DNA from 4 places in the Halomonas bluephagenesis genome. Region 3 is predicted to be linked to each of the others. Evidence: predicted binding sites of a transcription regulator. Region 3 holds the regulator's gene; each other region holds the start of a gene.
The links. The regulator sigma-54, encoded in region 3, starts transcription at its own class of promoters, with help from an activator protein. The targets are predictions, from matches to a motif close to TGGCACNNNNNTTGCTNT.
Positions count from the first base shown of each region.

Region 1 (7,337 bases), 1.1 Mb from region 3:
CCGTTTTCCATCAGGCCTGGGTAGAAGCTATGGAGCCACTCACGCTCTTCATCGGTTTCGACCAGGTCGTCGAAGGCGACAATGGCGTTTTGCTCAATTAACTCGTATAGGTCGATAGAAAACAGCACCGATAGTTGCGGTGTATCGCCTGCTTCGATGGCAGACATTGCCCGCACGCGGGTGTCATCGTAGTTGCCAGCATAAATCGCAGCTACGTTGATATCCGGATGCTCGCTTTCAAACTCAGCTACTAAATTATCCACCACGTCGGTTAGCGCACCGCCCACCGAAACGGGGTAGTACATAGTGAGGTCAACGCTATTCGCATTAGCGTGAGCAACACTTAATAGGCCAGCTGCCAGGGTAGTCATAGCGAAAGGAATACGTAAACGCATAAACGGCTCCACGAGTGTCAGTGCTGGAAAGAGCCCACCGCGGGTGGACGAGGAACGGTTCGGTATGTTGGCGTAAGCGCGCCCATCATGAGGTCGTCTCGCCGTGTACCGTGAGGATCGAAAAAGTGAGCGCTTTCTGCTGGCCAGTACAGACGGCAGGTCGAGTTGGGTACAGAGTGTTTGCCGCTAATTCGAACGCGTAAGGTATGTGCGCCCACTACCACATGAGCAATGGTGTCCGCGCCTAGGTACTCTTCGCTCAACACCATTGCGGGAACGCCGGGTTCAGATTCGGGGCGTAGCTCGATATCTTCTGGGCGCACACCCAGTTGCCCGCCCGCGGCTTCTAAAGGAGCGACCGGCGTCGTTGGTTCGCCTTCTATAACGGCTCCCTTTTCACCTGCTACCAGTGGCAGGAGATTCATGGCGGGGCTACCAATGAAACTAGCGGCGAAGGCACTGGCCGGGCGGTTATAGAGCTCGTCAGGTGTGCCGTCTTGAACGATTTTTCCTTGCTGCATCAAAATCACACGATCGCCCATGCTCATGGCCTCCACTTGGTCGTGAGTAACGTAAATCACCGTCATGTTTAAGCGGCTTTGCAGCGCTTTAATTTCCCGACGCATATCACTTCGCAGCCGTGCATCCAGGTTGGAAAGTGGCTCATCCATCAAGCAGATCGGGTGTTCAGAAATAATCGCGCGGGCCAACGCCACCCGCTGGCGCTGGCCGCCGGAAAGCTGGGCAGGCTTGCGGTTTAAGTAGTCAGTAAGATCAACCAGTTCAGCGACGTGGGCTAACCGTTGGCGCTGTTCGGCTTTGGGTACGTTGCGGCTGCGTAGGCCAAAAACGATATTGTCGGCAACGCTCAAGTGCGGGAACAGCGCATAGGACTGAAACACCATGCTCAGCCCGCGGTCGCCGGGGGGAAGAAGGGTGACATCGCGCTCGCCAATATGGATTTTCCCGCTACTGGCCCCTTCCAAACCCGCCACCATACGCAGCGTGGTAGATTTGCCGCAGCCAGATGGCCCCAGCAAAATAACGAACTGCCCAGGCGTGACATCAAACGAGATGTCATCGACAGCGGTTGTCGCGCCCCAACATTTGGAGACGCGCTCCAGGCGGATACGCGATTGGCTCATAAACCCCTTCACCAGCAATAAACAACGATGTTTCAGAGTGCGATGAAGGTGTTTCGGTTGTGTGACGCTTATGTGGCGAGGATATGTCAGCCTAAGCGTTAGACAGTGATTTTAATGCCATAACGCTGCAGCCTGCGCACCACGCTGGATTGGCTGATACCCAGCCGTTCAGCGATGGCATACGTGCTGGGTAGCGTTTTGCTCAGCGCTTCCAGTGTGTCGCGCTCCAGCCTGGCGAGGTACTGCTTTAGGGTTTCCTCTGGTGCTAAGGCGGCGACTAACGAAGAGGTTGAAGTTTGCGCTAGATTAGCAGGGGGCTGCTCCGTAAAGGGGTGAGGGCTAGGTGCTTCAATTTGATCCGTTGGGCTGGATAACCAAGCTCTTTCTAGCCAGTTTTCAAGCTCGCGGACGTTACCTGGCCAGTCGCTTCCCATTAAGGTTGACCATACTTGGTTGCCCAGGATTTTTTGTCGCCCATAGCGTTGGTTAAGGCGCTTCAAACAGGCTTCCACGAGATCAGGAATATCCTCTCGGCGGTCGCGTAAAGGAGGAAGCGTGACCGGTATGACGTTGAGACGGTAGTAAAGATCCAGGCGAAATAGGCCCGCTTCTACTTGTTTAGCTAGATTCTGATTCGTGGCGACAACTAAGCGAAAGTCCACTTTGCGCGGTCGTGTATCACCTAACCGGGTAAGGCTCCCGTCCTGGATGACTTTTAGCAGTTTGGTTTGCATTAATAGCGGAAGCTCACCGATTTCATCGAGAAACAGTGTGCCGCCTTCCGCCTGCTCTAATAAGCCTGCTTTTCCTTGACGGGCAGCGCCGCTAAACGCGCCTGGTTGATAGCCAAACATCTCAGACTCAAATAAGTTTTCGGGAATGGCCGCACAGTTAACCTCAATAAAGGGGTGGTCCTGACGCTGGCTCCAGCGGTGAAGCTGCTTGGCAAACGCGGTTTTCCCCACGCCTGACTCCCCTAGCATCAATACATTGGCGTCCGAGGGGGCGACCCGCTTGAGAAGCAAGGCGACTTCACGCATAACGTGGCTTCTTGCCTGCAGGTTATCCAACGCATCGTCCAGCGCTTGCTCTTCTGCATCGGGGGCTGCTTGGCTGCGCTTTAAATGCTCACTAAAGCGCTTCTGGAGTAGTGCATATTCGTCTTGTAGTAACTGTAAATCGGTTAAGTCTCTGGAACGGCTAATAACACGTTCCAATTTTCCATTAACAAAGACGGGGTAAGCGTCAGCAATAACACGGCGTCCGGTGCCTGTTACCTGCATAAGTTGTGCTGGTTGGTGGGTGCGCATCACTTCTAAGGTGATGGATGGCTTCAAGATGCCTGCTTGCTGAAGCTGGTAAACGCTACTGCCTAGCAACTCTTCCCGGGGCGCGCCATAAACAGCCTCAGCGCCAGGACTAATATCAAGCACTCGACCTTCGCCGCTGACGATAAAGAAGTGGTCGTTGGCGGTTTCCACAATGGTTTTTAGCACGCACTTATCGATTTCACTCACAGCGATTGTCTCTTGAATAATCTCTGATTCATTTTTGCATCAACGATGCATATTTGACTTAAGTGTACGTCATTTTGATGCATTATTGCATCGGTGATGGCTGGAAGCCCTATTATCAGGGCGTTCAGAGACTTGGCATGTTCTGTGCAATGTATTTCGCTATTAGTACGCAATACAGCGCTACAACATAAACAACGCCAAGGAGATCTGTATGTCTGATTTTAACCAGCCGCTCGGTGGCAATATCATGCCGCGCTTTGGTGGGCCTGCCACTATGATGCGTTTACCCACCCAAGAAAGCGCAGCTGGCTTAGATGCTGCTTTTATCGGTATTCCAATGGATATTGGTACGTCTAATCGACCTGGTACGCGTCTTGGCCCACGTCAGATTCGTGATGAATCTCGCATGCTTCGACCCTATAACATGGCGACCCGCGCCGCGCCGTTTGAAAGTTTACAAGTGGCCGATATAGGTGACGTGCCCATCAACACGTTTCATCTGCCCAAAAGCGTTGACATCATCACGGCCTTTTATGATGACGTGCTTAAGCACGACTGCATTCCGTTAACGCTGGGTGGCGAACACACCCTGACACTGCCCATTTTACGTGCCATTGCCAAAAAACATGGGCCAGTGGGGCTGATCCATATTGATGCCCATGCCGATGTAAACGAGCACATGTTCGGTGAGCCGATTGCCCATGGCACGCCGTTTCGCCGTGCCCAGGAAGAAGGCCTGTTAGCCCACGGCAAAGTGGTTCAAATCGGCCTTCGTGGTACCGGTTACGCAGCCGAGGATTTTGATTGGTGCCGAGGCCAGGGTTTCCGCGTCGTTCCCGCTGAAGAGTGCTGGTATCGCTCGCTTGCCCCCTTGATGGAAGAAGTGCGCGAGCAGATGGGCGATGTGCCTGTCTATATCAGCTTCGATATCGATGGCTTGGACCCTTCCGTTGCGCCAGGAACGGGAACGGTTGAGATGGGCGGGCTGACCTCAGCGCAAGGGCTGGAAATTGTGCGCGGTGCGGCAGGGTTAAACATTGTCGGCTGTGATCTGGTAGAAGTGTCGCCTCCTTACGACCCTAGCGGTAACACCGCATTAATGGGCGCCACACTGCTGTACGAAATGCTCTGCGTGCTGCCGGGCGTGAAGCACGGTGATTAACCAGTCCTGAAATAGAACAAATAAAAGCGCTTACCTGACAAGGCGCTAATGAACAAAGAAATGGCAGGCTGCTTATTGCCTGCCAGGATGCCGCCAACCCACCTCTAATAATCACTTCCAATAGGTGAAACGTATGTCTTACTCTCAAGTAAAGTCGGAAGAACCGACGTCTCCGGCGGAGATCCCCCGCGCGCATTTATTGAAGTTTCTTATTCCATCGTTGATCGGGGTGCTGCTGTTTCTAGTGCCTTTTCAAGTAGGCGACTCCATTAACATTGGCATGGGCCTGATGGCGGACGGCTTGCAAACGCTATTGGGGGCAGCACTACCCGCCATTGCGGTAGTCATTCTTTGTCTTTCGGTGGTGGTAACACTATACGCCAAGCTTGCCAAACCTGATTGGGCAAAAAATGGCCCCTTTCACGATATGTTTGATGTAAGCGCTATTTGGGTTGTCATGCGCATATTAGGTGCGATTTTTGTCCTCATGACCTTTTTTCAATTCGGCCCTGAGTTCGTCACCGCCTCGTTTACCGGTGGCGTCATGTTGAATGATTTGGCCCCGGTACTGCTAACGTTCTTCTTCTTTGCGGCGATTCTGCTACCGTTTCTGGTCGAGTTCGGCTTTATGGAGTTTATCGGCACCATGGTGCGTAAACCGTTTCGGGTGATTTTTAACCTACCGGGACGCAGCGCTATCGATGCCACCGCCTCGTGGATGGGGTCGGGCACCGTGGGGGTTTTGATCACCGCCCAGCAGTACGAACAGGGTTACTACAACGGCCGTGAAGCGTCAGTCATTGCGACCAACTTCTCTGTTGCCTCCATTGCTTTCAGTCTATTGGTTACTAACTTTGTTGATATTAACCATCTCTTCGTGCAGTTCTACTTCACGGTAGTGGTGTCTGGTTTGATCGCTGCGGTCATCGTGTCGCGGATTCCGCCACTTTCGCGCAAATCTGATGACTACTATGAGCCCGTCGGATGCCAGCTTAGCGAAGAGCGCACTGAAAAAGTGGGACTGTTTCGCTACAGCCTTTTACAGGCCACTCGTCGAGCAGGCAGTGCGCCGGGGCCGCGCGAGTTGGGACGCATAGCGCTACTCAACGTGATTGATATCTTCCTGACACTGCTGCCGCTGGTGTTTGCGATCGGCACTGTCGCGCTGATCTTAGCCGAGTTTACTCCGCTGTTTACCTGGCTCTCTTACCCAATGGTGCCGGTGCTTGAATTGCTGCGTATCCCTGAAGCACAAGCGGCGGCCCCTGCCACGCTGGTCGGGTTTGCCGATATGTTCTTGCCAGCGGTGCTAGCGACGAATATTGAAAGTGAGCTGACCCGTTTTGTCATTGCCTGTCTCTCCATGACGCAGCTTGTGTACATGTCTGAAATCGGTGCGCTGCTACTCAAATCGAAAATTCCCATCAAGTTTTGGGAACTGGCAGTGGTTTTCTTACTGCGTACCGCGATTACACTGCCGATTATTGCCTTTATGGCCCACACATTTTTCTTCTGAGAGGGCCTGTTATGAACGCTGACGCAACGCGCAATCACTCAACCATGACCTGTGCCGAGCTGTTGATCCGCCTGCTGCGCGAAACCTATGGGGTTCGAACTCTGTTTGGCATTCCAGGCGTGCACACGGTAGAGCTTTACCGTGGGCTGGAAGGCAGCGACGTGAAGCATATAACCCCGCGCCATGAGCAGGGCGCAGGGTTTATGGCTGACGGCTATGCCCGCGCTAGCGGCCAGCCTGGGGTATGCCTGATTATCACTGGCCCAGGGATGACCAATATTGCCACTGCCATGGGCCAAGCATTAGCAGACTCTATCCCCATGCTGGTGATCTCTAGTGTGAGTCGTCGAGATACGTTGGGGCTAGGCCAAGGTCGGCTGCATGAGCTGCCCAGCCAACAGCAGATGATTAGCGGCGTAGCGCGGTTTAGCCATACGCTATTGGATGCCAATACGCTACCAGATGTGCTGGCCCGCGCCTTTGCGATCTTCAATGGTGCGCGCCCAGGCCCAGTGCATATTGAAATTCCGATTGACCTGTTCAATGCGCCGGTGAAGGTGCCGACCAGTTGGCAAGCGCCAACGCTTTACCGAGCAGCGCCTGACCCGCAGGGGCTTGCTGAAGCGGCTCGTTTATTAAAAGCGGCCAACCAGCCGTTGGTGCTTCTGGGAGGGGGCTGCGTGGCAGCGCCAGTCGCTGCTCGGGCATTGGTGGAGAAGCTTGATGCCCCCACGGTGACGACCATCAACGCTAAAGGGCTACTAGGCCGCGAACACCCGCTGGATTTGGGCGCGAATGCCGCGCTGCCAGCGGTGCGCGAACTGGCGGCCAATGCCGATGTGATTTTGGCGGTGGGCACCGAACTCGGCGAGACCGACTACGACGTCGTGTTTGACGGTGGGTTTCACCTTAATGGCACGCTGATTCGTATTGATCTCGACCCCGAACAATTGGTGCGCAACCAGCGTGTAACGCTAGGGTTAGTTGGCGATGCCGGGCGTAGCCTAGAACTTTTACTCGCTCATTTCCCCGACCCCTTGCAGCGCCAAGGTAGTGAACGAACTACCACGACGTTGGGCGCACTGAATCTGGTTAACGATCCGGCTTTTAGCGACTTTGTACCGCTTTATAAAACCCTAGCAGACTACTTGCCCGAGGCGATTTTAGTAGGCGACTCCACCGCGCCGGTGTATGCGGGCAACCACCTAGTCAGCCAGCCAGCGCCAAGACGCTACTTCAATGCTTCTACTGGCTAAGGCACTTTGGGCTATGGACTGCCAGCAGCGTTAGGTGCGCAGTTAGCTCGCGCTGATCTACCCGTGGTGGCGCTTGTTGGTGATGGCGGGGTGATGTTCACCCTTTCTGAGCTTGCTACCGCGGTGGAGGAACGCCTGCCGGTGGTGATTGTGCTGTGGCACAACGCAGGCTATGAAGAAATTCGCCGCTATATGGATGCCAACGGTGTGGCGCGTTTGGGCGTGGATATTCAAGCCCCCAACTTTCTTACTTTGGCCGAAGGGTTTGGTTGCCCAAGCGTGCGGGTTGAAAGCCCTGAGGAGCTTGCAAACTCACTCGCTAAGCGCGTTTCAAATGGCCCGTTAC
Region 1 is NZ_CP133631.1:1,477,848-1,485,184, reverse strand. Features, by position in the region: gene REH51_RS06540 (ABC transporter substrate-binding protein) at 1-395, opposite strand, end outside; gene REH51_RS06535 (ABC transporter ATP-binding protein) at 413-1,540, opposite strand; gene REH51_RS06530 (sigma-54 interaction domain-containing protein) at 1,639-3,057, opposite strand; gene speB (agmatinase) at 3,269-4,219, shown strand; gene REH51_RS06520 (YjiH family protein) at 4,353-5,735, shown strand; partial or broken gene REH51_RS06515 (5-guanidino-2-oxopentanoate decarboxylase) at 5,747-7,337, shown strand, end outside.
Region 1: speB (agmatinase) is a predicted target of sigma-54. The motif match lies at 3,191-3,208, and genes of this name have one in related genera.

Region 2 (7,337 bases), 1.4 Mb from region 3:
TGCAGAGTGGGGCGGCGATGACGACGGCTATTGGCCATGGGTACGAGACGCTCTGGAAGCACAGGAAACGCTGCTCCCCACGACGATTACGCAGTACCCCGAGCTGGATGTTGAAGCACTGCTCGCGCTGGAGCCGGATGTCATTCTGGCACCTTCAAGTGGAGTTCCGGACGCCATTTATGATCTGTTGTCGCCACTGGTGCCCATTGTCGCTTACCCAGAGCGCCCTTATCTCACCTCTGTCGATGAACAGATTGAGCGTATTGCTAAAGCGCTTGGCGTGCCGGAGAAAGGCGCTGCCTTAATGCGTCATCTCGAAACATCGCTGAGCTCTGCAGGCGAGGCTTATCCAGGCCTTGCGGACACCACTTTTGCTTATGTACGGCCCGCCCCAGCCTCTGGAAATGTCTCCGTGTATTTAGCAGATGACCCTCGCGTTGGCACACTGACAGGCCTTGGGCTTCTCTTGTCACCAACGGTTGAAGGCCTATCACCAAGCGGCAATCACTTTGCGCACTACCTAGGGTTTGAGCATCTTCCCATGCTGGAAGATGTCGATTTAGTGGTCTCTTGGTATCACAGCGAAGAGCAGCGCGATAGAGTGGCTGAGCTACCGCTTTTTGCGTCTTTGCCAGCCATTTCACATGGCCGCTATCTGGCGCTGACCGATCAACCATTAATCGTTGCTAGTTCTGCCGGTTCGCCACTAGCGACTCAATGGATGATCGAGCGGCTATTGCCACGCCTTGCCGAAGCAGCTGAGCGGCGATGAATGCTGGAGCGGGTATGGTGAACGATCTATTTCCCTCTTTACGGCAGCGAACACGCTGGCTGGCAGGGCTAACGGGGGCGGTGCTTCTGTTTGGCTGGGTCAATCTCTCGGTGGGAGCAGAAAATCTCTCCCCTTATCAAGTATGGCAGGCGCTTCAAGCGGCAGGCCCCAGCTACGCCAACGACTTAGTGGAAGCACGCCTGTCACGCACACTGCTCGCCATCGCTACCGGCGCTGCGCTTGCCGTCGCCGGTACGCTGCTACAAAATTTGACCCGCAACCCACTTGCCGAGCCGGGGCTTCTGGGCATCAATGCGGGCGCAGCCGCGTCTCTGGTTACCGCTGGCTTGGTGCTTGGCTCGTTGCCTGCAGGCGCTTTTTGGTTAGCGCTACCTGGTGCGCTTTTCGTGGCTGTTTTAGTAGGCGTTCAGAGCGCTTACCGCCAGCATGACCCATCACATTTGCTGCTGTTAGGGGCAGCGCTTAACGCCGTTCTATTTGCCTACGTACAAGCCGTCACCCTTACTCACCCCGCCTTATTTGCCAACTATCGCTTCTGGATTGTTGGGTCCATCAATGGGCATACGCTAGATGAGGCCCAGCGGCTATTGGGCTGGATAGCGGTCGGACTAGGCCTGTCGTTTATCCTCCCGCGCTTTTTACACGTCCTACAAATGGGTGACGGCGTGACCAAAGCGCTGGGGCTGAATGCGGGTTGTTTGAGGCTGGCGGTGCTTAGCGGGAGCGCGTTGCTAGCGGCGTTTTCACCCGCCACAGTAGGCCCTATAGCCTTCGTGGGCTTAGCCGTGCCGTTATTGGCCAAAAAAATTGCTGGTCATTACATTTATTGGCAACTTGCCATCGCGCTGGTGATAGGCCCCCTAATGATGATACTTGCAGACCTGCTCGCACGCCTTTTGCTAAGCCCTTCTGAAATCATGACTGGGATCCTGACGGCGCTGCTAGGCGCGCCATTTCTATTAGTCGCTTTGCGCATTAACCAGCGCGCTGTGTGAGCCATGATGAAACGCTTTAATACGTTACTGCCAGCCCCCCGTCGTTTGCCATCCTGTCTTTTGCCATCCCTAGCTTTAGCCCCCTATATGTTGGCCAGCATCATTGCTTTAGGGCTATTACTTGGTTCTCTGATGCTGGGAAGCCAGGGGCTTAGCAAGGAAGCGCTTGGGCACCTTATCCAAGGTAATGCGACACCGTTTGAACAGTGGCAGGCGTTTACGCTGCGCTTACCACGGGCATTCGTCGCGCTGTGTGCCGGGTTTGCGCTAGGCGTATCGGGTGCCCTGTTTCAAGGCATCACCCGTAATCCATTAGGCAGTCCCGACATTATCGGCCTTACCGCCAGCGCTAGCCTCGGAGCACTGCTGGCAAGCAGTTGGCTGACGGGCATTGTCTCTACCACGATGGGGGCCGCACTGGGTGCGATCATCGGCACGCTAGCGGTCTATAGCGGCTCTGGGCACGGCTTTCGCCACCCCTCTTCAATGATTATTGCTGGCATCGCTATCAATGCCTTAGCCCTAGCAGGCGTGCAGCTAAATTTGACGTGGCTGGGCCAAGAGCAAGCGCGAGATGCGATGATTTGGCTTAGCGGTAGCTTAGCAGGACGCCAGTGGCACGACCTTTGGCCAATGCTTAGCCTGTGCTTGCTGTTACTGCCCGGTATTGTGCTGATAGCGCCCCGGCTGCGCCTTATGGCACTTGGCGATCCAGTCGCCAAAAACCTCGGCGTTAACTTGGCAGCATCACGCTTATTAAGTGCCGTAATGGGGGCTTTTCTGGCGGGTGGCGCGGTTGCGACGGTAGGGCCGATTGCGTTTGTATCCCTTGCCGCGCCCCAGTTGGCGTTACGCCTTTGGAGAAAACCTGGGCCGCTCCCCTTAGCGGCAGGCGTGGTCGGCGCCCTGCTGCTGTTGGCGGCAGACTTAGCGGCTCAGTACTCATTGCCTTCTGGGGCGTTACCCGTCGGTGTTTTAACGGCTGGGCTGGGCGGTGTCTATTTGGTTTATTTATTAAATCGCCAGCGGCGGGGGTAATTACGGCTGCTGGCGGAAACGCTCAAACATCGCCAGACCAAGAAACACCACTCCCGCCGAGATGCTTAGGCAACCAAGCCATAGCGTTATTGCCAGCCCTGTGCTCCAGGTTTCCATTGCCAACCAAAGCGGCCAACCAAGTATCGCGCTGCCCGCCCAGAACCAAGGTTTTTGTTGAACAGGCTTAAGGCCACAACGGCGTCGATGGCGGGTATCCGATAGCGCAATCAACACAAAGCCAAGTGCGCTGAGTGTCAGAATCGTGAGGAGCATCATGACGCCACCTGAATAGTCTGCACACGGGTGCTCGCTTTTTTAGCGGCTCGTCTCATTTGCCATACGATGATCAGCGCGCTGACCAAACACATCAGGTCAACGCTAACACGCTGCCAATCACCTTCGGCAAGATCACCTAGAACACGATAGGAAGGAACCAAGAGATTCAGTATTGGCAAGCAAAGCAACAAGATAACGGTCAGTGTTAACTGCTCCCACCATGCCTGCGAGGCCGAGCGCCTGAAGACAGCGTGTAGCAACGCGAGCAGCCAGGCGGCAAAGAAAAAATGGATTTCCCATTGGGCACGCCCACTAAGCGCCACCGGTAAAAGTCGGTTGCTGGCTAAAAAGACCAACACGGCAATCGGCATGCCCGCCAGCGTCGCTATGTTAAGCCGCTCGACACACCAGATCCCCACCACACTGCCCTTCTTGTGCTTACGCTTTGACGTCCATAGCAATAGCCCGGTTGCCACCATGCCACACCCAGCAGCGCCCAACGCAAAATAGATCCAGCGCATACCCCAGTCGGCAAAACGTCCTGCATGTAACCCCACCATGACGCCGTGTGCTTGTTCATCAAAACGTTGCGACTGCGTTGCTGCTAACAACGCGCCCGAACTTGCTTCATAGATACGTTGTGGGCGGTGTGCGGATAACGCCTCGTAAGCACTCTGCCAAACTACGACACGCGCGCCCGCATCGCCAGGGTGGCTGACCCTCAGGGACTGCACCGGCTTCTGCCAATGCGCTTCAGCATCACCGACCAGTTCGCTAAGAGCATGTAACGCTGCAGGCTGCCCCGTGGCTGAGTCAGAGAGGGGAAAGGCATGCAGTTCACTGGTCGCTTGGCGACGCGCGTCAGCATCGGGAAACGCGTGCTCTACTCCCCAAGGCATATAGAGCGACATGAGCGTTATCAAGCCGGTATAGGTAATCATTAGCTGAAAAGGCAGCGTTAACACAGAAAATGCATTGTGAGCATCTAGCCAGCTACGGGCGCCCTTTTTGGGCCGAAAAGCAAAAAAGTCGCGCAGGATTTTTTTATGGGTTATCACGCCGCTGATGATTGCCACGAACATCATCATGGTGGCGATACCAATGATCCAGCGGCCATAGACGGCGGGGAAGTGATGCAATTGAAAATGGAATCGGTAGAAAAAATCCCCCCCACGCGTTTCACGCGGAGTAACCAACGCCAGAGTGGTTGGGTCAAGCACCAACTGCTCTCTCCCATCCTCCCCAAACCAAACGGCTGTCGAGACCGACATGCGCTCATTAGGAAAGGTAATCTGCCAGCTTCTCGCCGATGAGGCATGTTCAGCAAGATAGTACTGCCAGTAATCAGCCAGACGTCGGTTATCCCACTCAGCGTTCGCGGCGACACTCGGCAGCTCGGGCTGCATCCATAACGAGATACTCTCTTTGAAGTAACTCAAAGTGCCCGTCAGAAAAACGGCAAACAGCAGCCAAGCAGCTAGCAAGCCGCACCATGTGTGCAGCTGAGCCATATTACGCCTCACGCTGCGCTTAGTGGATGCCATAGGTAGCCACCAATAGAAGGCCGCAAGCGGCGAGACCGATAGCCCCCCAAAGGCGTATCAAACTCGGCGTGATAAACGACCAAGTCGCCACGCCCGCCCAAATAATGAAGCTCCCCATCATGCCGATACGCAGAGACATCATGATATCTAGCGGTAAGCCAAGCGCTGCCACCGAGAACAGTGCAGCGACTATATAGCCGCCAAGCGTCGCGGCCAGGATGCGTAAGATAAGCAGCCAATACGAGGAGGGTAAAACGTTGAGCAACATGGTACATCTCGGTGCAGGTCACAAAACAACACTTTAATGCAAAAGGTTTTCATTTGCATTAGTGGAGGTAACTTATTTAGCACCTGCTGCACAACGTTTAGGTTAACCAAATGCGCGGCGTGTGGGCGGCACGTGAGATCCAGCGCGGGCGTAATAGGTGCCAGGCCTGTTCACACAGCGCCCAGGCTTCATTACGGGAGTTTCCAAGGTAGCGTAGCAGCAGAACGCCCTGGCGAACGGTGACCGCCCAGCGTGGGTTGTCCGGCAGCGCTTCGCGTAGTTCATCAATCGCCGCACCGGCATCTTCTAAACCAACCGCCCACAGCGTGGCTTGCACCGTGGCGCCCCCCTGCCCCCAGCGCCCGTTAAAACGCGGATGTACAGGGTCCAACGGTTGGCGTTCAAGCCACAGCGGCTTGCCATCTAGGGTTAAACGAAAGTGCTGCTCAATGCGGCCTGTTACATAAGGAAGCTCACTGGCAGGGCGACCCAGCGCCATGATTTCCCAGCCCAGGCAGCGGGCGCTGCCATGCAACGCAATATGGGTTCGCTGAGTGCCTTTGGAGCCATCAAAGGCAATGGTTTCCTGGGGCAGCCATTCAAGGATGCCGCCATCTTCCACGTTAAGTTCGGTATCTTGGTTCCAGGCGACGCCCTGACTGTCGGCTTTATAAAGCTTGTTGGCCGCAGGCGTGGTGAGTAGCGCGTGGGCACCACGCTCGATGTGGGCGCGAATCGTCAGTGCATCACCGCTAACCAAGCCACCGGGCGGGTGAAGCACATACACATGGCAGGCTTCTGTGCTGCCTTCAGGATAAAACGGGCGCTGTACGCGTAGAGGCCCTTGGTGACGGGCCTGCACCAACCGGGTTGTGCCCTCACGGTTAGCAAAACGAAGCGCCAGCGATGCCGACCAGTGACGTTCGCCATCAAAGCGGTGGCCTGAGCCAGCAGCGGGTGTCGCGATTTCACTCAAAATCATGGGCGCTTTTGTTTCCTGTTAATCAACACTTCAACTTGAAATGCAAGGAGTGCGCCAAAATGGTGAAAAATGCTCATACGCCGCCAAAACAGCCTCGAGAGGTGGAAAAAGCAGTTTCTCACCTCGCCCGCTTCGCACCAAAATGGATCAAAACCGAAGCAGGTCGCACCGTAATCACACGTTTAAGCGTTTTGTACGACCACTCGGTCACGCCCACTGCGCTTCGCTTGGTAAAGTGCTTGGTCGGCGAGCTGCATCGAACGCTGATAATCAGGATGGCCGTCGTGAAGTGTTACGCCTACGCTGACAGTCACATTAAGCAGCGTATCGGCGGCGGCCAGCATGGGTTCTTTGGCCACTGCCTGACGGAGACGCTCAGCAAATAGTCGGCTGCCATCCGGGTCGCTATCGACCAACACAATCAAAAACTCTTCGCCGCCCATCCGAAATACATAATCACCACCACGGGTGGAACGATCGAGGATACTGGCCACCTGCTGCAGCACATTGTCACCAGCATCATGGCCATGGGTATCGTTAATCGCCTTGAAGTGGTCTATATCCACCATCAGTAGGGCAAAGCGTTTTTCTGAATGGCGACCAATTTCAATTTCCCGGCTCAGCACCACTGACAGAAACTTGCGATTCAACAAACGCGTCAAGCTATCGCCCCCCGCCTCTAGCCCCGAGGCACGCTCCAGCACGTCATCTAGCAGCATTAAAATGGTGCGCGCCGCATCGCGAATATCACTCAGGGCATTAAGCCGCTGGCCCATGTCATCCTGACCCAGTGCAAAAAGCCACTCTTGATCGACCTGACGGATATGTCGCGAAATCGTGGTGATTTCTGGCGCGCCTTCAAAGGCATGGCAGGCTTTGTGAAAATACCACAAGCCAAATTCCGATTTGGAAAGTTTGGGCAGTGTTGCCGTTTCCTGCTGCGCGGCAACGGCAAACATCAGCTCATTTTCCCAGTTCAATAACGCAGAGCGCTGACGCTCGCGTTCGTCCCCAATATTCTGGGTAAGAGCAAATAGCTTGTACGCTTCTTCGGTGCGTGCATTGCGATCATTGGCGACTGAGTAGGCATGGCTCATGATTTCCATGGCCATATCAATATGATCTGAGACGTAGACGCATGCATCACCTGGCGACAGAGGCGTGGCAAACATAGCGTTAATTTGTTGATAAAACGCCTGCTTTAACTGCCTTGCCCCGTTAAGCACCAAGTTAACAGGAATGTCGACACGGGCATGCACATGGCCCACTTTTTCCTGCTGTTCTACCAGGGCGTAAAAATCGGCCTGCTCAACGGTAAACATTGCCTTCAGCCAGCGCCGCATAGACGGGTTTAAACGCTCCCGTACTTGGTCATTAGAGAGAAAAAGCGACGCGTGGGGGTCTTCCAGCATTACCCCATAAAAATGATCCGCAAAGCGGT
Region 2 is NZ_CP133631.1:1,834,352-1,841,688, forward strand. Features, by position in the region: gene REH51_RS08010 (ABC transporter substrate-binding protein) at 1-772, shown strand, start outside; gene REH51_RS08015 (FecCD family ABC transporter permease) at 787-1,788, shown strand; gene REH51_RS08020 (FecCD family ABC transporter permease) at 1,792-2,826, shown strand; gene REH51_RS08025 (DUF3325 family protein) at 2,827-3,102, opposite strand; gene REH51_RS08030 (PepSY-associated TM helix domain-containing protein) at 3,099-4,613, opposite strand; gene REH51_RS08035 (hypothetical protein) at 4,633-4,914, opposite strand; gene REH51_RS08040 (urease accessory protein UreD) at 5,012-5,896, opposite strand; gene REH51_RS08045 (diguanylate cyclase) at 6,079-7,337, opposite strand, start outside.
Region 2: REH51_RS08040 (urease accessory protein UreD) is a predicted target of sigma-54. The motif match lies at 5,936-5,953, and genes of this name have one in related genera.

Region 3 (7,337 bases):
CTGGGCGTATGGGAAAACGCGTTGCGGCAAAAGGTGTGACGGTCGTTGATGACGCTACCGTTGCTGACTGCCGTGGTTCGTTAAGCGTGGACGATGAAGGTACGCCGGGGCAGTACACGCCGCTGATTGAAGACGGTATTTTAACTGGCTATATGCAAGACAAGCTTAACGCACGGTTAATGAATATGGCGCCAACCGGCAATGCGCGGCGTGAGTCTTTTGCCCATTTGCCGATGCCACGTATGACCAATACCGTAATGCTGGCAGGCCAAGATGAACCTGCTGACATTATCAAAAGCGTTAAGCGAGGTATCTATGCGGTCAGTTTCGGTGGTGGTCAAGTCGATATTACATCAGGCAAGTTCGTGTTTTCAGCCAGCGAAGCCTACCTCATTGAAGATGGCAAAATTACTGCGCCTGTCAAAGGCGCTACTTTGATTGGCAACGGCCCTGAGGCAATGGGGCGTGTTTCAATGATAGGCCACGATATGGAAATGGATACAGGGATTGGTGTATGCGGCAAAGAGGGGCAGGGTGTGCCGGTAGGCGTCGGTCAGCCCACCCTTAAGCTGGATGAGCTGACCGTCGGCGTTACCCAGTCATCGTGACCGAGTCATTGAAACAAGCAGGGTTTAGAGTGCCAGCGTATCGCGTAAGTGTTTGAACAACTTGCGCGAGCTGGTAGGCGGTTTACTTTGCTCACGCTCTTTACGTGCGTTCCGCACCAGTTGACGTATTGCCTGGCGGTCAGCGTTTGGGTATTCCGCCATAAATAAATCAACAGCGCTGTCACCTTCCTCAACTAACCGATCGCGCCATTTTTCGAGTCGGTGAAAGGCATGATCGCGCTGTTCCTTTTCCTGTTCGATGGCATCGAAGACACCCTGGATAGCAGTAAGGTCCTCTTTGCGGATAAGCTTGCCCACATATTGCATATGGCGACGGCGACCTTCATGAGAGCGGATGCGCGAGGTCTCTTCTATGGCGCGCAACATATCGTCGGAAAGTGGAAATTTCGCGCGCTCCGCGGGTTTCATAGCGATAAGCGTTTCGCCAAGCGCCTGAAGGGCATGCATTTCTCGCTTGAGTTGAGACTTACTGGGGCGCTCTTCTTGTTCGTCAATATCGAAGGACTCGGGACGTTGCTTAGGCATACTAGAACTCACTAATTAGTTTCGTTTGCAGCATTATATCAGGCTGCGACCACAACATTGATTCGCCAATGCGATTCAGGCGAAAAGGAGGCCAATATGGCACAAGCATTTGATGCAGCGGCCCAGCAGGTACTGTTAACGCAGCGCGCCGAAGAGGCGCTGGCGCTGGCAAAAAAATTAGGCGCAGATGCTGCCGAAGTAGGCGCCAGTGTAGATCAGGGCCTTGGGGTTAGTGTTCGTCTTGGTGAAGTAGAAACTGTCGAGCTTTCACGTGACCAGGGAATTGCCATTACGCTTTATGTCGGTCAGCGCAAGGGTAGTGCCTCGTCTACCGATGCCAGCAGCGCGTCAATTAAAGCGACCGTAGAGAAAGCCTTGGCGATTGCCCGTTATACGGGTGAGGATCCTGCTGCAGGATTAGCAGATGCGGCGCTAATGGCAACCGACCTACCTGACCTCAAAGTGCATTATCCGTGGGCGTTGACGACTGACGAAGCAATCGATCTAGCATTGGCGTGTGAAAAAGCTGGGCGTGACGTGGCGGGGATTCATCAGTCGGAAGGCGCTTCGCTCTCCAGTGGTGAGGGTGTGCGTGTTTACGCTAACAGCCACGGTTTCCTGGGCACTCAGAAAGGAAGTAGCCATTCGCTTTCCTGCATGCTGATTGCGCAAGATGAGAAGGGTATGCAGCGCGATTATGAGTATCCCTCGGCACGTAACCCCGCCATGCTTCGGGATCCTGCGGATATTGGTCGCGAAGCGGCGTCACGCACTCTGCGTCGGTTGGGCGCTCAACGGCCGCCAACAGGTACCTTTCCTGTGCTGTTTGACCCGTCGCTTTCCAGTGGTTTGGTAGGTCACTTAATGGGGGCGTTGGCAGGCGGGGCGCTTTATCGCGAAGCCTCTTTCTTATGTGACCGCTTAGGTAGCCCGCTATTCCCAAGCTGGTTTGGGTTGGAAGAGCGGCCCATGGAAGTAGGAGCGACGGCTAGCTCGCCGTTTGATGCTGAGGGCGTTCAGACTCGCAATAATCGCTTTATCGAGCAGGGGAATGTAGCCAGCTATATGCTGTCTGCTTACAGTGCACGTCGCCTGGGAATGCAATCGACAGGTAATGCAGGGGGCGCGCGCAATTTACGCTTGTTAGCACCGCTAACACCTCGAAATGAGTTGTTGAAGCAGATGGGGCGTGGCATTTGGGTGACTGAGCTGATGGGGCAGGGCGTTAACGGTGTTACGGGTGACTATTCGCGAGGCGCTGCAGGCTTCTGGGTGGAAAATGGTGAAGTACAGTACCCTATCGAAGAATTCACCATTGCCAGTAATTTGAATAGCATGTTTGCAGGCTTGGTGGCTGTCGGTGATGACATCGATACCCGTGGCAGTATTCACACGGGCAGCTGGCTAATTGACGCGATGACCGTCGCTGGTAGCTAACAATCGAGCTAATAGCTCAGTTAGCAACTTTGCGTAATAACTTATGGCAGTTGCTGCCTAACGTTAGTGGTCTTCGTCAAATCGTGCGTCGAACAATGCTTCTATAGCCTCTAGTGCTTGTTCGGCGTCGTCTCCTTCGGCATGGACTCTCAGTTCAGTGCCACAGGGAGCGGCCAACATCAGTAGCGACATGATGTTGGCCGCATCTGCCATTTGCTGTTGTTTGTAAATGTGAATATTAGCCGAAAACTGTTGGCCACACTTGACGAGCTTAGTCGCTGCGCGGGCATGAAGGCCGCGCTTATTAGTGAGTGTTAACGTTCTTTCTGGCACTCTGGTTCCTTTTTGCCGAGTGGAGTCGTGAAGAAAAGGCGTTGGTTAGTCGCTGTGCTTATTTTGCGTTTGTTGAAGGCGAGGATGTGAATGGCTGCTGTTCACTGAGGGTGTAATGCAGGCCTAGCTCACGATGACGGAGTTGGATTTCTCCCGCTTGTTTAACCAGCATTTGCGCCAATTGTTCCACCATATAGACAGAGCGGTGTTGTCCGCCGGTACAGCCGATCGCAATGGTCATATAACTGCGTTGGCTATTTTGGTAGGCAGGCAGCCACTTCTCCAACCATGTCTGGATATCATTGCTCATCTCTTCCACGACGGGATAGCCCTTCAGAAAAGTAATGATATTGGCGTCACGCCCAGTGTATTGGCGCAGCGTTGGATCCCAGTACGGGTTTGGCAGGCAGCGCACGTCAAAGACTAAATCAGCGTCAAGCGGGACACCGCGTTTATAGCCAAATGATTCTAGTGTTAGGGTTAATCTATCCTCACGCTTTTGGGCAACCTGGTCGGTTATCCGGCGGCGCAGATCGTGAACCGACAGGCGAGATGTGTCGATCATTAGGTCAGCGAGATCACGGATGTCGAGCAGAGTTTCTTCTTCTTTATTAATGGCCTCTTCAAGCGTCATGTCGCTATCGCGCGTCAGCGGGTGACGTCGGCGCGTGGCAGAGTAGCGCTCAAGAAGAATTCGCGCATCGGTGGTTAGATAGATAACTTGAAAATGAATGCTTTTCTGACGCAACGATTCAAGCATTGCTGGCAGCTGCTTTAGTGCAGCTGGTAGATTGCGTGCATCGATACTAACCGCTAGTTGGGGGCGTTCCCCTTGCTCACGCAGTTCATCCACCAGCGAGCCGAGCAGCATAGCGGGCAAATTATCGATGGCATAATAGCCAAGATCTTCTAACGCTTGTAAGGCGATAGATTTACCGGACCCTGAACGGCCGCTAATGATCACCAATTGCATAGAGTTTCTCTTGGCATGCCAATAAAAATGGAGATAAACGTTGGGCTAACAAGCAGTGCTTAGCGGTGGACCATTTAGGTAACAGGCTGTTCGCGAATTTTAGCTGTTATAAGGTCCAAAAGTTCGCGTTGGCTAGCCGCTCTGCGAAGCTGCTGACGTGTGTCAACGCTGTTCATAATAGACGCCACTTGCCCCAATAAAGCTAAGTGAGTGTCATCCGCCTCTTCGGGTACTAAAAGGACAAATACAAGGTCGACGGGATCGCCATCAATAGCATCGAAATCCACAGGCTCAGTTAGCTTTAAAAAACTAGCGATGGGTGAGCTGCAGTGAGGGCTGCGTGCGTGAGGAATGGCAACGCCGTTGCCTATTCCAGTGCTACCCAGGCGCTCACGACCAATGAGGCGGCTGAAGACTTCTTGGCTATCTAGGCTAGGCGTATTTTGCGCAATAAAGGTGCTGAAAAATTCCAGCACCCTTTTTTTGCTACCCCCGGGGACGTCATACAGCACGCGCTCCGGGGGAAGAATGGTTTCCAACGTCATTGAGTTAACGCACGCCTGCGCCTTGGGCGCGAGCTTGTGCTTTTTCCTTATGTTTAACGAGTTGACGATCGATTTTATCCGCTAGTGCATCAATCGCAGCGTACATATCATTGTCTAATGCTTCTGCGTGTAAATCAGCACCTGCAGCATGCAGGGTGCAGGCAGCTTGCTGACGCTCCTTTTCAACAGATAAGGTCACTTGTACGGTGGTGATGTTGTCGTAATGGCGCTCAACGCGTTCCAGCTTCTCATTTACATAGTCACGCAAGGCGTCAGTCAGATCTACGTGATGACCAGTGATATTTACTTGCATTGACGTGCTCCTTATCCATCGGACTGTTCTTCGATTGTAACCCTTTTTGCGCTATTGCAAAGCCCTTAGACAGACTTTGTTCGTTAGCACTGTTTTATTAGCGTAAACGGCGGCGTTCGCTTGAAGAGGGTATACCCATTGACTCGCGATATTTGGCCACCGTTCGCCTTGCCACATTAATGCCACCCTCTTCCAATAGCGACACGAGGCGGCTGTCTGAAAGAGGTTTCCCGGGCGGTTCATCTTGCACCAGTTTTTTGATTCGAGCCCGGATGGCGGTGCTGGAGTGACTGTCACCGCCGTCCTGGCCACTGACTTGGCTTGAAAAGAAGTATTTGAGTTCGAATACCCCGCGCGGGGTATGGATATATTTCTGTGTGGTGACCCTGGAAATAGTGGATTCATGCATTTCCACAGCGTCCGCGATATCGGCTAATATCAGCGGTTTCATGGCTTCTTCGCCATGTTCCAGAAAGCCTATCTGGCGAGCTATGATTTCTCGACCAACCCGCAGTAGTGTATCGTTTCGGCTTGAAAGGCTCTTGATAAGCCAGCGTGCTTCCTGGAGATGCTCTTTTAAAAACTGGTTATCTTGGCTCTTGTCAGCCCGTTTAATGAGGCTTGCGTAGTCAGGTTGAATGCGCAGCCGTGGCAATGCCTCCGGATTTAGCTCCAGGTGCCATCCCTCGTTATCGTGTCGTACCACTAAGTCTGGTGTCACATAGCTGTCATCTGTATCGCCAAAGGCGCTTCCTGGCCGAGGATCAAGGCTGCGGATCAAGCGGATTACGTCATCGAGCTGATCATCATCCAGGCTTAAGCGTCGCTTTAACAAACGCACATCATCTTTACCGAGCGCTTCAAGAAATTGACGTACTAGACGCTTGGCTGGCATAAGCAGCGGTGTATCTTCAGGCAGTGAAGCGAGCTGCAGCATTAAGCATTCCCGCAGGTCGCGAGCAAACACGCCGGTGGGCTCAAACTGTTGAAGACGAAGCAGGGTTGTTTCAACTTCACGCTGGCTAAGGCCTTCATGTCCTTGGGCTTTAAGTCCTTCGCGAATGTCGTTGAGAGGCTGGGTCAGATAGCCGTTGGCGTCCAGCGCATCGATGAGGCTTTCAGCGATGGCATGGTCGCGAGGTGAGAAGTCCGTCATGGCGAGTTGCCAAAGTAAGTGACCATGTAAGCTTTGGCCAGCGGCTTGACGCTCAAAGTCAGGCCCCTCGCTGCTGGTGCCATGGCTGCCTATATCTTGGTAAGTGTCTGACCAGTCACTGTCAGTAGAGAGTTCGCTAGGAATGCTTTCGGACCACTCAGCTTCCTGGGGTTCACTAACGGCCTGTTCGCCGAACTCATCTTCCTGTTCAAGCATTGGATTGGCATCAAGTGCTTGCTGAATTTCTTGACGAAGGTCCAGTGTTGATAGCTGTAGCAGGGCAATGGCCTGCTGCAGCTGAGGTGTCATGGTCAGCTGTGTACCGATACGCAATTGAAGAGAAGCTTTCATGACCATCTGAGAACCACTCGTTAATCAGAAAGCTCCACCCTAGTGCGAGTTATGGTTTGGTGCAAGTGCAATAAGTATGCCACTAGCACTATTTTTGCTGCAGGTGACTGTTTACAGGCGGAAATCAGCCCCCAAATAAACGTCTCTTACCCTTTGGTTATTGAGGATTTCCTGGGGAGGGCCGCTGGCGATGATATGGCCGTCACCTACAATGTAGGCAATATCGCAAATATCCAGTGTTTCCCGTACGTTGTGGTCAGTAATCAATACCCCGATATGGCGTTTTTTAAGTGCTCGGATTATCGTTTTAATATCGCCCACTGAGATCGGGTCAACGCCGGCAAACGGCTCATCAAGCAAGATAAAGGCAGGCTCTGTCGCAAGAGAGCGGGCAATCTCAACACGCCTACGCTCTCCGCCTGAAAGACTCATGCCTAAATTGTCACGGATGTGGGTGATGTGAAAATCTTCCAGTAGTGACTCAAGGCGCTGCTCCCTGGCGCTACGGTCGAGCTCTTTGCGGGTTTCCAGGATTGCCATAATGTTGTCGGCGACGGAAAGTTTACGAAAAATAGAGGCTTCCTGGGGTAAGTACCCAATACCTGCCATCGCGCGTTCGTGCATGGGGGCATGTGTTAAATCAAGCCCATCAATGCCTACTTTTCCCGCATCAGATTTCACCAAACCGACAATCATATAAAACGATGTCGTTTTGCCTGCGCCGTTGGGGCCTAGCAGGCCTACCACGCTGCCTTGAGAGATCTCTAGGTTAATATCCTTAACCACGCGGCGGCGCTTATAGCTTTTGGCTAAGTGATGGGCATAAAGTGTTTTTATCGGTGCTGCTTCTGATGTTGGTTCTGACGCTGTGGTTTGAGGTGCTGGCTCTGCGCTATTTGTCGGCACTGGGCACTCCCTATTGTTCCGGCTGAAGAGTCATGCGGATACGCTGTGGTTCACCACCACTAACATCAGAGCGTGCCTGAACAACGCCTTGGTCGATAAAGTACTCTAACCGTCCGCCTTGAAAGCGGTCTGCCTGCTGGGTAAGTTCGGCTTGGTCAATCAGCTCTAC
Region 3 is NZ_CP133631.1:392,584-399,920, reverse strand. Features, by position in the region: gene tldD (metalloprotease TldD) at 1-608, shown strand, start outside; gene yjgA (ribosome biogenesis factor YjgA) at 633-1,154, opposite strand; gene pmbA (metalloprotease PmbA) at 1,251-2,591, shown strand; gene REH51_RS01895 (HPr family phosphocarrier protein) at 2,655-2,924, opposite strand; gene rapZ (RNase adapter RapZ) at 2,983-3,897, opposite strand; gene ptsN (PTS IIA-like nitrogen regulatory protein PtsN) at 3,972-4,442, opposite strand; gene hpf (ribosome hibernation-promoting factor, HPF/YfiA family) at 4,447-4,755, opposite strand; gene REH51_RS01875 (RNA polymerase factor sigma-54) at 4,853-6,268, opposite strand; gene lptB (LPS export ABC transporter ATP-binding protein) at 6,374-7,099, opposite strand; gene lptA (lipopolysaccharide transport periplasmic protein LptA) at 7,179-7,337, opposite strand, start outside.

Region 4 (7,337 bases), 1.6 Mb from region 3:
ACGCTCCTCACTTAGCCCAACGCTGATAACGTTCTCATCAGAATACCCGAGCGGTTAAACCACCTACTCTGTAAGGTCGGTCTTTTAGACTGGTCTTCGAGACTGAGCCAGATACATTAAAAAACATAGCCGCCAAAAACGCAAGAGACTGGTTTTCATCATTAATACAAGGTAATTCAGGCACGCACGGCAACCACCTGCAATACTTTGTGACAAAACATCACAAAGCTAACTACTATTTTGCAGGTACTGGCCATGTTTGCTTTTATGCACCCTTATCAAACTATCCATCGCCTAGAACAAGAAGTAGCGGCGTTGAATGCCCAGTTAGATATCGAAAAAAAGCGTCACGGCTGTCGCGCAATCAGCTTGATGACGCCTGTTGAGTCACTCAGCATGCTTCAGGCCAGAGGCGCAGATATGCTTTGCTCGTTGAGCAAGGGCGTAGAAGTCCACGCTCAGCATCTTGCTGCCGAGCAATCGACACTCACCGACACCTTCGGCCGGCTCCATAAAGCCGAGCAAACCGCACAAACATTGCAACAACCCCGCCAACGCTGCCAGCAAACAGACGCGTATTTATCGTCTTCTTTAGTGACCGAGCAAGCCTTTCACGATATACGCCAGCTAAGTGTCGAATTAGGGCATAACGCAGGTCACACACAAGCGCTAGCCATCACTGCGGCCTTGGAAGTCGCTCACTTCCATGAGCAACCGGCAGGCATGCCAGCGATTGTGCAGGACCTGCAGGAATTATCAGAACACTCTCAGCAATTAGCGCATCAGCTAGCGCAATGGATCGAGCGCACCACATCGCAAGTAAATGAAGATGCAAAGATCCGTGATTATCAGCAGCAGGAAATAAAGGCTCTAACCAGCGCCGCCCAATCAGCAGAGCAGGTAATTGAGCAGTTGATAGACCAGTCACGACATATGTATAAGGTCATACACCACAGTACAACCACGGCTTATTTGCACGCCACCAAACTTGAGCATGCAGTATGGAAAAGCCGCCTTTATAGGCAGCTACTCTCTGCCCACCTCGAAGAGAGTTTAGAAGATCATCAGCACTGCACACTTGGGCACTGGTACTTTATGGGTGATGGTCGTCGCTATAAGCACACGGAAGCTTACAAAGCGCTGGCGGCGCCACATAAGCGTTTCCATGAAAGCGGTTTAGAAGCGCTGAAATTTGCCCGCCAAGGTGATCATAATGGTCAGCTTGCAGCGCTAGCCATGATGGAAGAGGCCAGCAGCCAGCTAGCGCTACAGCTTGATAAACTGATGGAGCATGCCGTTTATGAAGTTCCCCTTTCAACAGGACGCCCCTCGCCATTAGCAGATTCACCTTAATGGCATGCTGTGCGCCTTTTCGTGCTGCGCGCCTTTTTTGGAGACGTACACATATCACACGCTTTTATGCCATGCTGGGTGCGTTACCGCTTTTAATCATCCACTCAGCAGGGAACGGCTATGTCGCAGATCAAAAAGCTAGATCTCGCCTTACAGGGCGGTGGCGCCCACGGTGCTTACACCTGGGGGGTTATCGATCGATTGCTTGAAGACGACCGTATCGAGATAGAGGGCATCAGTGGAACAAGCGCTGGCGCGATGAATGGTGTGGTCATGGCAGACGCCCTCACCCGCGGTAACAAAGAGACGGCTCGGCAAGCGCTGCACCAGTTCTGGAAAGCGGTTAGTCGAGCAGGTATGACGAGTCCAATTCGCCGTTCACCACTAGACGTACTTACCGGAAACTGGTCTCTCGATCATTCCCCGGGTTACGTGGCCATGGACCTTTTAAGCCGGCTGGTATCCCCCTACCAAATGAACCCTCTTAATATTAATCCACTGCGCGATATTGTTGCTGAACATATTGATTTCGAACGCGTAAGACGCTGCGAACAGCTTAAACTGTTTGTGACGGCCACTAACGTTCGCACCGGAAAACAGCGTGTCTTTCGCCGCGAAGAGATGAGCGTAGACGCAGTCATGGCCTCAGCGTGCCTGCCTTTTGTATTTCAAGCGGTTGAGATAGAAGGCGAAGCGTACTGGGATGGCGGTTATATGGGCAACCCAGCGCTGTTCCCCTTGATGGAGGAGTGCAGCGCACGAGACATTCTGCTGGTACAAATTAACCCCATCAGTAGAGAAGAAGTCCCTACCTCCGCTTCGGCCATTATGAATCGGCTAAATGAAATTACCTTTAATTCCGCCCTAATTAAAGAAATACGCATGATTGCGCTACTTAAGCGCGCACTGGATGAACAGGGGATTGAAAACTGCTACCAGCAAGCGCTCTTCCACCGCATCAGTGGCGAACAGGCCCTAGCGGATCTCTCGGTATCTAGCAAAATGAATTCAGAGTGGGCGTTTCTATGTTATCTGTTTGACCAAGGGCGCGCCGCTGCCGAGCGCTGGCTAGAGGCTCACTTTGAGGAGATAGGTGAGCGTTCAACACTAGATATTGACGCCGTTTATTTGCACGAATAACCAGCACTCACGTGTCGCACTTCTACATCGCAGGTGCGCCACCTTGGTGCATCGCCAGCGACCACAACGCCCCTCCTATCAAACACACAAAAATAAATGGATGATTTTATTTACAAAATCATCTTATGGCGAACTAATTGCTTCACTCTTACTGAATGATGGTAGGCGTGGACCAGGCCCAACGGGTACGAGTGCGTCGAACCTGCCCTTCAATGGCGAAGGCATGTTCTCGTTAACAACATAGCGCCTTTCCAAGCGCCATGTTTTGACCCACTCGTATCGTGCTCTGTGAGGCCATCCATGGACATTCGCAATAAAGCTAACCGCATTCGGCTATTAAACTTTTCCACCCCTCAAATGCGCGCGTTCCACTTTTCTTGGTTCGCGTTCCATATCTGCTTTTTTGGCTGGGTTGGTATCGCACCACTAATGGCAGTGGTCCGTGAAGACCTATCACTTACCCAAACGCAGATCGGCAATACTATTATTGCCTCCGTTGCTATTACCGTTATTGTCCGTCTGCTGATTGGCGTGCTATGCGACAAAATTGGTCCTCGTAAAACCTATACCGGCTTGTTAATGCTAGGCGCTATACCCGTCATGGGCATAGGTTTTGCCAATAGCTTTGAGACCTTCTTGCTCGCTCGTTTGGCTATCGGCGCCATCGGTGCATCCTTTGTTATCACCCAATATCACACCACGATGATGTTTGCGCCGAATGTCGTTGGCACCGCCAATGCGACCAGTGCTGGCTGGGGTAACTTGGGTGGCGGTACCACACAAATTCTGATGCCGTTGATCTTCTCAGGTTTGCTAATGCTTGGCGTTAGTGAAACGCTGGGATGGCGTCTAGCGATGGTGGTGCCTGGTGTCGTGCTGTTCTTTACCGGGATTGGATATTGGTTGTTTACCCAAGACGCCCCCCATGGCAATTTTAGCGACCTGCGCGCCCGCGGTGAGCTACCCGAAGCCACAGGTGAAAATAGTGCAGTACAAAGTTTTCTAGCCGCCGCAAAGGATATTCGTGTATGGGCGTTGTTTATTGTTTATGGGCTCTGCTTCGGCGTTGAGTTAACGATCAACAATATTGCCGCTATTTATTTCTTCGACAAGTTTGACCTGACCCTGGCAACCGCTGGTTTAATCGCTGGTTTGTTTGGCCTTATGAATATTTTTGCCCGCACCCTTGGTGGCGTTTTTTCAGACCTATTCGCCAAACAAGGGGGTTTAAAAGGTCGAGTCCGCTGGCTGTTTATCGCCTTGGTGTGTGAAGGAATAGCGCTCATTGCCTTCTCACAAATGCATATCTTAAGCCTCGCAATCGGCATCATGCTGGTATTTAGCCTGTTTGTTCAGATGGCTGAGGGAGCGACATTTGGTGTGGTGCCCTTTATTAATAAAAAAGCACTGGGGGCTGTTGCGGGTATTGTGGGTGCGGGTGGAAACGTGGGCGCCGTATCTGCAGCTTTTCTGTTCCGTAGTGAAAGTCTTGGTTATCAACAAGGGCTTTTTTACCTCGGCATTACCGTATTAGTGCTCGCTTCTTGTGTACTGGTAGTACGTTTCAGCGATGCTACAGAAGCTGAAGAAGCAACAGCCTATCGTGATGCGGTTGGCGACGATACGAACGCAGGCGCACTCTCGCTGCGTTAGTGTTCACTTACCCCCTCTGTACGCTTTATCCGCGACGATTTTTTGCGACACGTTGTTGCGACAGGGGGGACTTCATCTCAGGCGGGGAGTTAAAGGAAACCATTATGTCTTCAGCCCAACAGCTACTCTTAACCGCCCTTCGATGCGATATCGACAGTCTGCACCACTTAACCACTACCTCAGAAATCGTTGGCGATATTAGTGGTTTTATTCATGCACTCCAACGTGAACGAGGAGCCTCAACAATTTATCTTGCCTCTAAAGGTAAGCGGTTTGCCACTCGGCGAAAGGAATTTGTACAGCGTAGCCAAGAAGCTGAGACCGTTATGCGCCAGCGACTAGAAGCGCTTGCCGAAGAAGCACGGCCACAGGCAGCGGCACGCTTACTCAGGCGGATCGCTGCAGTGTGGCTTGCTCTGGATGACCTTGACACTTTGCGACAAGCAATCCATTCATTTGCAGTCTCCCCTGACGCGGCAACTCAAGCGTTTAACCACTTAATCAGCGGTCTTCTCGCTATTGTATTTGAAGCAGCAGACACCTCGGTAGACCCGGACATCACACGTGCACTGGTAGCTATTTTTCACCTTATGCAAGGCAAAGAGCTCGCTGGGCAAGAACGTGCCTGCGGTGCCTTTGGCTTTACCAGTGGGCATTTCGACGATGCCCATCGCGAGTTGATGAATCAATTAGTACGTGACCAGCAGCGCTGCTTCGATACCTTTGAAGAGTTTGCCTCGCCCGAGGCAGAGCTTGCTTGGCAACAGGCTCTCTCGCCGCGAACACTCGCGGGGATTCAACAGCTTCGCAACACTGCTTACCAGCATGCTTGCCAATATTCTCACCAAGAAACCCGCACAGACAAAGCGCTTGGCGAAACATGGTACGAACTAACCACATTACGTATCGATAGCATTAAGGCCGTTGAAGACACTCTAAATCGCCAGTTAACGGCGTTATGCCATCGAAAAATTGCTCAGGTGCATTCGACGTTAGAGAAGGCTAAAACACCCCTTAGCCAACCAACACTCGCTCCTTGCGAACAGCTCTTGGCCTTAAGCGATACTCAACCCTTAGGAGAGCTGACGGCCAGCGCCTTAACATCTCCATTAGGGCGTTCACTGATTGAGCTTGCTCACGCCCAATCGAGCCATCTTCAAGGTCTTAGTGATGAGCTGGAAAATACCCGCAAAGCACTTCGTGAGCGTAAGCTCATCGAACGTGCCAAAGGCCTTATTATGGCCTACCAGGAGATGACCGAAGAGGAGGCTTACCGGTTTTTGCGTAAAACATCGATGGATCAAAGTAAAAGCATGGCCGACATGGCGCAGTCGATACTCGATCTCTCATCCATGCTCAAACGCAAAGACGAAAAACACGCACACTAGCTGAACCAGCTCATTTGCAACACTGTGGGCAATTAGCCATTCTAATAGCTCCCCTTTCCTGAATGAGCTAGGAGCACACGATATGCAGCACCGTGTCCTAATGATCACTGGCGCCTCAAGTGGAATTGGTGCCGCCACCGCGCGAGCAGCCTCGCGTGAAGGCTATAAGCTAATACTTGCCGCCCGCTCTACCGACAAACTCACCGCACTGGCTCAAGAGCTTGGCCCCGAAAACGTGCTGACATGTGCGTTGGATGTCACCGACATGGCACAACAACAAGCAATGGTCGATCAAGCACTTGAAACATTTGGGCGTATAGATGCGGTCTTTGCAAACGCTGGGCGCGGTGGTTCTCCTGGAGGCTTTAGCGGTGCAGATCACGACGCCTGGCGCGAAATGATCCTGACCAACATTTACGGTGTAGGGCTAACGCTTCAGGCATGCCTTCCCGCACTAAAACGGAGCAAAGGGCATGTATTATTAACCGGTTCAGCCGCTGGGAGAACCACAATTCCAGGCTCGATGTACAGCGCCACAAAGTGGGCAGTGACCGGCATAGGCTACAATCTGCGAGAAGAACTACGCGGAACCGGAATGCGCGTTACTTTGATTGAACCCGGCATGGTGGATACCCCCTTCTTTGATAAGCCACCAGAGCATGCGCTCGAAGATCGCGATATTGCCAACGCCGTGATTTATGCGCTTTCCCAACCCCCTCACGTCGATGTGAACGAGATTTTGATTCGGCCAACGCCACCCACCGACTAACCGACGCTGCGAACGGGCAACAATGGCACCTTGCATTTCTTCTTGCATGCCCACATAACACTGGGATACCTAGCGTGCTAATAAATAACGCCGTAAATTTAGCCGTCCATACGCTTTTTAATGCAGGTGCCCCATGAGCCAACTCGCCAATACCGCCCTTTCTGTGCTGGACTTAGCACCGATTCGTCAAGGCGGTAGCGCTGAAGAAACGTTTCGCAATAGCGTATCCCTAGCACAACGGACCGAACAGCTCGGCTATACGCGTTACTGGCTGGCGGAACACCACAACATTGCTGGCATCGCGAGCGCAGCGACTGCCGTATTGATTGGTCATGTCGCTGGGCAAACATCCACTATACGCGTGGGCAGCGGTGGCATTATGCTGCCCAACCATCCTCCCCTGGTGATCGCTGAGCAGTTTGGCACCTTAGAAACGCTCTATCCTGGTCGGATTGATTTAGGGCTGGGCCGTGCACCCGGCTCAGATGGTGCCACCATGCAAGCGATGCGCCGCAATGCTCAGGCGGGCGTCGATGACTTTCCACAACTGCTTAATGAACTGCGAAGCTACTTAGCGGATGCGGACCCACAGCAGCGCGTGAAAGCCGTCCCTGGGCAGGGTACCCACGTACCTATCTGGCTACTCGGCTCTAGCGGCTATAGTGCGCAATTAGCCGCAAAACTCGGGCTCCCTTTTGCGTTTGCAGCCCAGTTTGCACCGGGATACTTATTTGAAGCGTTGCGGCTTTATCGCGATAATTTCCGGCCTTCGGAGCACTTGGATAAACCCCACGCCATGGTAGGGTTGCCCGTTATCGCCGCAGAAAGTGATGCTATGGCCCATTACTTGGCAACGACCTCTCAACAGAAATTCCTGAGCCTTATTCGAGGGAAGCCGACCCAGTCGCTGCCCCCCCTTGAACAGCTAGACTGGACACCGATGGAACGCTCTCAAGTAAGCCAATTCCTAGGCGCAGCCATTATTGGTGGACCCGATACGGTCAAAGCTGAACTAGAGGCATTTCAAGCACAGA
Region 4 is NZ_CP133631.1:2,980,113-2,987,449, reverse strand. Features, by position in the region: gene REH51_RS13480 (murein L,D-transpeptidase catalytic domain family protein) at 1-26, shown strand, start outside; gene REH51_RS13475 (methyl-accepting chemotaxis protein) at 256-1,353, shown strand; gene REH51_RS13470 (patatin-like phospholipase family protein) at 1,474-2,493, shown strand; gene REH51_RS13465 (NarK family nitrate/nitrite MFS transporter) at 2,794-4,146, shown strand; gene REH51_RS13460 (nitrate regulatory protein) at 4,251-5,534, shown strand; gene REH51_RS13455 (SDR family oxidoreductase) at 5,617-6,303, shown strand; gene REH51_RS13450 (LLM class flavin-dependent oxidoreductase) at 6,437-7,337, shown strand, end outside.
Region 4: REH51_RS13465 (NarK family nitrate/nitrite MFS transporter) is a predicted target of sigma-54. The motif match lies at 2,620-2,637, and genes of this name have one in related genera.